DNA from 2 places in the Paenibacillus azoreducens genome. Region 2 is predicted to be linked to the other one. Evidence: predicted binding sites of a transcription regulator. Region 2 holds the regulator's gene; the other holds the start of a gene.
What was found. The regulator Rex, encoded in region 2, represses fermentation and respiration genes when NADH is low (regulators of the CRP and FNR family bind a similar motif). The targets are predictions, from matches to a motif close to TTGTGAAATATTTCACAA.
Positions count from the first base shown of each region.

Region 1: adhE (bifunctional acetaldehyde-CoA/alcohol dehydrogenase) is a predicted target of Rex. The motif match lies at 2,013-2,030, and genes of this name have one in related genera.

Region 1 covers NZ_AP025343.1:2,560,672-2,564,771, forward strand. Annotated here, with positions in the region: gene L6442_RS10950 (hypothetical protein) at 1-603, opposite strand, end outside; gene L6442_RS10955 (Crp/Fnr family transcriptional regulator) at 1,076-1,792, opposite strand; gene adhE (bifunctional acetaldehyde-CoA/alcohol dehydrogenase) at 2,109-4,100, shown strand, end outside.
Region 2 covers NZ_AP025343.1:2,763,289-2,767,388, reverse strand. Annotated here, with positions in the region: gene L6442_RS11975 (cell wall elongation regulator TseB-like domain-containing protein) at 1-334, opposite strand, end outside; gene L6442_RS11970 (amidohydrolase) at 355-1,659, opposite strand; gene L6442_RS11965 (redox-sensing transcriptional repressor Rex) at 1,643-2,299, opposite strand; gene dinG (ATP-dependent DNA helicase DinG) at 2,561-4,100, opposite strand, start outside.

The sequences.
Region 1 (4,100 bases), 200 kb from region 2:
CCGGCTTAGCGATTGTTTGCCGTCAGCCGTTTTATAATTGCCGAGCCAAAATGCGATATCGGCCGCGAGCGGCAGGTTCAGCTTATCGGCTTCGGACCGCAAATAAAGAATATTGCTTTGCCACTGGCGGATGACATCGGCTTGGTCGGTTTTCCAATTTGCCAATACATGCGGCTCGATATCGACATGAATTCCGTGGAATTTTTCGGTTGCAGCTGCTTTTTGCTGATAATCCTTCACCCAGCCGATAAAATCCGTGATTTTATGCCGCTTCGATTCGAGCGCCCACTCCGGGGCGCCGTCCAGCGCGTCGACCTTCATGCCAAACGCGGCAGCTTGTTTGATAAAGCTTTGATAGCAGGATGCCGGAATGTCGGTATTCACCTGCAAATAAACAAGATCAACCTGGTTTTTGCGGAGAAACGACAATACTTCCTGCGGATTGCTTCGAATATGTTCCGTATCCCACACCCAGGTGGCTTTTTGATACGCACTTTGGGCGCTTGCCGTTTGGGAAGGGACCAATCCGCTGCCCGCACCGAATGCCATCTGGCTGCAGAACACCATAATCAGTATGAAATGTTTGAATAATGCTGTTGTCATATACACACACTCCTTAATAAATTCGAACGGGCGCATGATTCATTATGCCCTGTGACTGGGCAGGCAACGGACTTCAGTCCTTTGGCGCCGGATAGTATAATGGACGCAATGCAGCCTGCGATTGGCGGGAGGATTGCGTTATTTTTTAGTACAATATTAGTGCGATGGACGATTTTTGCATTTTGAATCGGGAATAACTGCGCAATCGAAATGAGACCTTGGAAATAGGTACATCATGTTCATCGGTTCTTAGATCTGTAACGTTTATAGGTATTTAGACCTTATTTTTCTGTTTTTAGCATGTTTTCATGAGTTTGCAGCAATTAGAAGGTGCTTGGACCTATATTGAAGAAAGGGGTTTTTCATATGGGGCGAGAACGGAATTTTTAGCATTAAAAAAAGCCTCCTCTGGACCTATAACGGCCATGGAAGCTTTTTTATGAAGAGAGGGTTATGGGGGAGATGCAGCAGATCAGATCCGGCAGATTTCATTCGGGCATAACTCACAATGGCAAATATCCTGCAGCATTTCGAGATCTTTGATCACGATCATGCCGTTTTCGTATTCGACGGCGTCTTTTTTGCGCAGATCGCTCAGCATGCGGTTGACGCTTTCGCGGGTTGCTCCGATCATGTTGGAGAGGTCGGTATGGGTGATTTTTTTGTGGATCAAAATGGTATCTCCGTGTTTCTCTCCATAGGTATTGCTAAGGCGGATCAACGTCGAGCACAGCGCGCCAGGTTTGCCGTACATCATGAGATCGCGGAATTTCGTTTGCGTCAGGCGGTGGTGGATACCCATCCATTTCATGAAATCGATCGCAAAATCGCAATGCTGGCAGATCAATACCTCCAGATCCTTCTGATCGATAACGCCGATTTCGCTCTCCTCGATCACTTCGGCCGTAAAGCTGTGCTTGGTGCTGAAGAATGGATCGGCTTGCCCAACCATATCCCCTGCTTGATACATATATAAAATCAGTTCTTTACCTTCATCCGTCGATTTGGTTAGTTTGATGCGGCCGCGTTTGACATAAAATAGTTTGTCGGAATAATCGCCTTCCCAAAACAGATGCGAACCTTCAGGAATGATACGATCCTTCATGACGACCATCAGCCGCTCCAGGTTTTGCTCCGAAAAGCAGCTTGTATTCCCACGGGCCTCGATAACATTCAGTTGGTTGCTCATACTCGTTATCCCCTTTGTATCTTTAATTTTCAATAAATTTTAAATTAATTATAACCTGAAAAAAACGTTTTTTGGGGGATTAAAAGCCTTTAAAAGTGTCGAAATTCCGAATTTGTGATAATTTTCACTTTCAGAAGATATAATATATTTATCTTTTTACATATGGAGATGAATTGGAAATGTAAGCGTTTTGAAAACAAGAAATGAAAGTATTCAAACTTTGTGAAAATTTTCACTTTAAATATTTTCAAGCTTGTGTTATGATCAAGTCGAGAGATAGATAAAATCCAAAAAATCCCCTGAGAGGATGATAGAAATGGCTGTTAAAAATGAGACTGCTGAAAAAAAACAACAATCAGCCGAAGCTTATATTCAGACCTTGATCGACAAGGCGAATAAGGCGCAAGAGAAGTTTATGAGCATGACGCAGGAGCAAATCGATGACATCGTTCAGGCTATGGCCCTGGCGGGACTCGACAAGCATATGATGCTCGCGAAACTTGCTGTGGAAGAAACGGGAAGAGGCGTTTACGAGGACAAAATTACGAAAAACATGTTCTCAACCGAATACATTTACCACAGCATCAAGTATGAAAAAACAGTTGGCGTTATCGAAGATAATCCATATGAAAGCTACCAGAAAATTGCAGAACCTGTCGGCATCATCATGGGGATCACCCCGGTGACCAACCCGACATCAACTACGATGTTTAAAGCACTTATTTCGATTAAAACACGTAACCCGATTATTTTCGGCTTCCATCCTTCGGCACAGCAGTGCAGCAGAGAGGCTGCCAAAACCTTGCTGGAAGCGGCTGTCAAGCACGGCGCTCCTGCAGACTGCATCCAATGGATCGAAGAGCCTAACATGGAAAAAACGAACGCATTGATGAACCATCCGGATGTTGCACTCATTTTGGCGACTGGTGGTTCGGGCATGGTCCGCGCCGCATACAGCTGCGGCAAACCGGCTCTCGGCGTTGGCCCGGGCAACGTTCCTTGCTTTATCGAAAAATCGGCGGATATCGACCAGGCCGTAACCGATTTGATTCTGTCCAAGTCGTTTGACAACGGCATGATCTGCGCTTCGGAACAAGCCGTGATCATCGAGGAACCGATTTTCGATCAAGTCAGAAAGAAAATGATTGCGAATGGCTGCTATTTCGTCAACAAAGACGAAGCTGCAAAGCTGACCGCAGGAGCCATCAACGTCGAAAAATGCGCGGTAAATCCGGCTATCGTCGGTCAATCGGCAGTGAAAATCGCTGAAATGTGCGGCTTCAGCGTTCCAGCGGGGACCAAAATCCTCGTTGCCGAAATCGAGGGCGTTGGTACGAAATATCCATTGTCGGCTGAAAAACTGAGTCCGGTGCTGGCCTGCTACAAAGTGAAAAACGCGGCTGAAGGCATTGAACGGGCGGCTGAAGTTGTCGCTTTCGGCGGCATGGGCCACTCGTCGGTTATTCATTCGCATAATGATGAAGTTATCGCGAAGTTCTCGGATCGTCTGCAAACCGGACGTATTATCGTCAACTCGCCATCGACCCACGGTGCCATTGGCGACATCTATAATACAAACCTGCCATCGCTGACGCTCGGCTGCGGCTCGTACGGCCGCAACTCGACATCTTCGAACGTAACCGCAGTGAATCTCATCAATGTTAAAAGGGTGGCGCGCCGTACCGTGAATATGCAATGGTTCAAAGTACCTGACAAAATTTATTTTGAAAAAGGGGCTACTCAATATTTGGCCAAAATGCCGGATATTAGCCGTGTAGCTATCATTACGGACGAGATGATGGTGAAACTGGGTTATGTGGAACGGCTTGAGCATTATTTGCGTCAGCGCCAAACTCCGGTTGTCATTGAAATCTTCTCGGAAGTGGAACCCGATCCATCGACTGTGACCGTAGAAAGAGGCACCGAGATGATGAAACGGTTCCAACCGGACTGCATTATCGCATTGGGCGGCGGATCGCCAATGGATGCCGCAAAAGCGATGTGGTTGTTCTATGAATATCCGGATACGGATTTTGACAACCTGAAACAAAAATTCATGGATATCCGCAAACGGATCTACAAATATCCACGGCTGGGACAAAAGGCGAAATTCGTTGCGATCCCTACCACTTCGGGTACAGGTTCGGAAGTAACATCGTTTGCGGTTATTACGGACAAAACAAAAGGCAATACGAAATATCCGCTTGCGGATTATGAACTGACGCCGGACGTGGCGATCGTGGATCCGGAATTCGTATACACTCTGCCGAAAACAGCGGTAGCCGATACAGGTATGGACGTGCTTACA
Region 2 (4,100 bases):
GCAATTCCTGATGAACCGCTCCTTCGCCTGCTTTAACCTTGCCTCCACCTTCCATCCGAACCCAAACCATAACAGGGCGATTCTCTTTATCCAAACCTTCGATCACCCAGCAAACGCTATCCCAGACGGACTTGTATGACTCGGTTACCTTGACAAGCCCGCTCTCCTGCTTTGCTTTCAAAATGGCTGTGGTTTCTTCTGCGCGTATGTCCTGCGTTACATAGATATAATAGCGGTAAAGTCCGAATAGGATCAGCAGAAAAACTGCGATAGCAAGGAAAATCCATTTCTTTTTATTTTTCCAAACATTTCTTCTTGTTCTAATTCTAAGCATAAGCTACCTCTAAGCCTTTCTTAACGAGATAATAGGCTCTCAAAAGCGGCCTGCGCTTCCCGGCGGATCCGCTCTTCATCCAGTGTCAGGCAGGCGCCATGCTTGACAACTTGTTTGCCATCAACCCACACATGCTCAACGTCCTTGCCGCAGGCCGAATAAACGGCATGAGAGATCAAGTCGGTATGCGGCAGAAAATGCGCCTGATCGGTATTCAGCGCGATAAAATCAGCTTTCATACCTGGAGCCAAAGTACCCACATTGTTCAAGAAAAGCGACTGTGCCCCATAAACCGTTCCCATTTTCAATGCTTCCCCTGCCGGGATCGCCGTCGGGTCGCCGGAGACTCCTTTATGGATCAATGCCGCGAGACGCATTTCCTCGAACATATCGAGGTTATTATTGCTCGCCGCCCCGTCTGTTCCAAGCGACACAGTCACGCCAGCCTTCAGCATGTCCGTTACGCGTGCCACGCCGCTTGCCAGTTTCAGGTTGCTGCCCGGGTTATGGGATACGGCTACCTTGTTTTTTGCCAAAATTTCGATTTCTTCATCCGTCAAATGAACGGCATGAGCAACAAGCGATGGCCGGGAAAACACTCCGAGTTTCTCCAGATGGGCAACTGGACGCAGACCGTATTCAGTTACATTTTGCTCGACTTCGGCTTTGGTTTCAGACATATGGGTATGCATCGGCAAATCCATGTCATGAGCGGCCTGAACGAATTTTTCAATAAAGTCCGGAGGACAAGTATATGGCGCATGCGGTGAAATCATCGTCGTAATCCGTCCGCCTGCTTTACCGTGCCAGTCGCGGGCAAATCGGATGGCTTCATTCAGCTTATGGCGCTGAACCTCTTCCGGGCAGAGCCCGATAACGCCGCGCATCAAGGATGCACGGATTCCCGATTCTTCCGTTACCTTCGCTACTTGATCCATATGGTCGTACATATCCAGGAAGGTTGTCGTGCCGCCTTTCAGCATTTCAAGCACCGACAGCGAGGTGCCCCAATATACGTCCGATGAGGTGAATTTGGCTTCCATCGGCCACATTTTCTCCTGCAGCCAGATTTGCAAAGCCAGATCGTCACCATATCCGCGAAGCAGCGACATTGCGGCATGCCCATGCGTATTGATCATACCCGGCATAAAAAACAGATGGGTCCCGTCCATAACGGGTATATCGCCATCCAGTTCAGGCGTCTCCTCGCCCACATAAACGATAAGGTCGTCTTCAATGACCATGCAGCCTTGAATAACCGGCTTATCTCCATCCGCAACCGCAAAGCTGCCGTTTTTAATCATCCATCTATTTGTCGCCGTCATCAGCAGAATCGTCCTTTCCGTTATCCAAATAATAAGCCAAACTGAGCAGATCCGTAGTGAAATCCGCCGGATGAATCCGAATGTTCGCAGGTGCTTTCAAGATGACCGGCGCGAAGTTCAGGATCGCTTCGATGCCGGCTTCGATCAGGATATCGGCCACATTTTGCGCTTCGACATCCGGTACCGTAATGATCCCGATACGGATATTGCGGGCTTTGATCGTTTCGCGGAGCTCCTCCATCGGCTGAACGGTCAGCGTATTGATTTGTTTGCCGATCTTCTTCGGATTTTCATCAAATACGGCAATAATTTTAATGTTTTCCTTCAGGTAAAAGTTATAGTTTGAAAGCGCTTGACCCAAATTACCTGCCCCGACCAACACCGCGTTGATCTGCTGATCCAGGTTCAGGATGTGGCGGATTTTTTCGATCAGATACGAAACATCATATCCGATGCCTTTCCGGCCAAAATCGCCGAAATAAGCCAGATCCTTACGGATCTGCGCCGGATTGAGGTCGAGTCTCTGACCAAGTTCCTGGGAGGAAACCGTAGCGACCTCCCGTTTATGCAAGTCGCTCAAATATCTTAAATATACAGGCAATCTGCGAACAACTGCTTCGGATATTTTCTCCGATTTCATGCTTGTTCCCCCTATTTTTAGCAGCTTAATTAATCTATCAATGCTTAGAAAAACGTCTATCGTCGTACTTTCTAAGAAGACAGACCGCTTTTAGCGGATGTTTTTCTTGCGATATTAGGATGCGTTTCCCCCGGAGTTTTACTTCTACTATCTTAAAACAACCTCACAAAGAGTATCGGAAAGAAGTCCGACGCCTCTCAAAGAGGGGCGCTTTTGCGGAGCAAAAGTACTGAGTGACGTGTGGCTTCGAAGCTTATTCGATTACTTTGCGGGGACTCCGGAACTTTTAAGCCATTCGGATATACGAGGAACCATTTTTTCCGTATTCATATGCTCCATTTTGGGTCCAGGCAAGGAATAAAGAAAATACTTCCCGTAGTAGGATTCGATAACGCGCGTATCGTATACAATGACGATGCCGCGGTCATTCGCCGTGCGAACGAGTCGGCCAAAGCCTTGTTTAAAGCGGATTACTGCCTGCGGCACGGAAAGCTTCATGAACGGATTTTTTTTCTGACGCTGCAGAAGCTCGCTTTTCGCTTCGACGAGCGGATGGTTTGGCGGCTGAAACGGCAGTCTTACAATCGCCAGACATGTCAGAGCATCGCCGGGAATATCCACCCCTTCCCAAAAACTGCTCGTTCCGAGCAGCACCGAAGCGCTGCTGTCTTGAAATCTGCGGATAAGCTTGGTGCGGCTGCCGCTGTCAACGCCTTGGCCCAGCACTGCAATGTCACTGTTCGCCAAAGCATTTTTTAAAGGCTCGTGCACCTGACGCAACATCCTGTAAGAAGTAAACAACACCAACATTCGTCCATGAGTCGCCAGCGCGGCGTCGGCAAGGGATTGCACCAAAGTATCTACAAATACCGCATCGCCTACGCTCCCCTTAACGCTTGGGAAATCGCGCGGGATCACAAGGAGCGCCTGATCGCGGTAATTGAATGGCGATGGAAGCATCACGGTAGCCAGTCTTCCGTTTTCCTGATCCTCTTGAAGCCCCAAGTTATCAATCATGTACTGAAAAGATTTATCCACAGACAATGTGGCAGACGTCAGAACTATGCTTTTTTTCTTGTCGAAAAACAATTCCTTGAGCTGTTTGCTGACATCGACCGGTACAGCATACATCTGGAGCGATTTGCTCCGGAAATGGCTGCTTGCCTCCATCCAGTACACGACAGTCTCGTCATTCAAGTTCATGAAGATGCGAAGGTCGTCGCGCGCCGCTGCCAAATCCTTGAACAGGCCGCTTAAATCCGTAATCAGGCTGTCCGCGCTGTAATCACTTTCATCCTCTTTGTATTCCGCCAGCATTTTCTCCCCGCGCCGCACCGCTTCGCTGATTTTCACATGAATCTGATTTTCGAGCGCTTTGAGCGTATCCCATTCCTTCGGTTTGTTTGCAGGTTGAAGGCGAAGTACGTATTGTCCTACATCCCCTGGCGAAACGTCATTACGCTCCGGAAGCAAAGCGAATAAAAGTTCATTCAGCTTATCCCAATCTTCCTTCACGTCCACCAAATCTTCGCTAATGCGATCGATTGCCGCAATCCAGTCGCTGGCCCGTTCTTGGCCGGAGGACTGCAGCTGCTGTCTCAGCGCAGAAAGCTGCCCGTTCTTTCCATCCTTGTAAAGCCGGGTAAGCGTATGGACAACACTGAAGTATTTCATATGAAGTCCCAAATGTTTACCGGCAACATCCTCCAAATGATGGGCTTCGTCAATCACCAAACGCTCATACGACGGAAGCAATTGATGGCCAGCTTTTACATCGGTAAACAGCTTGGAGTGGTTGGTA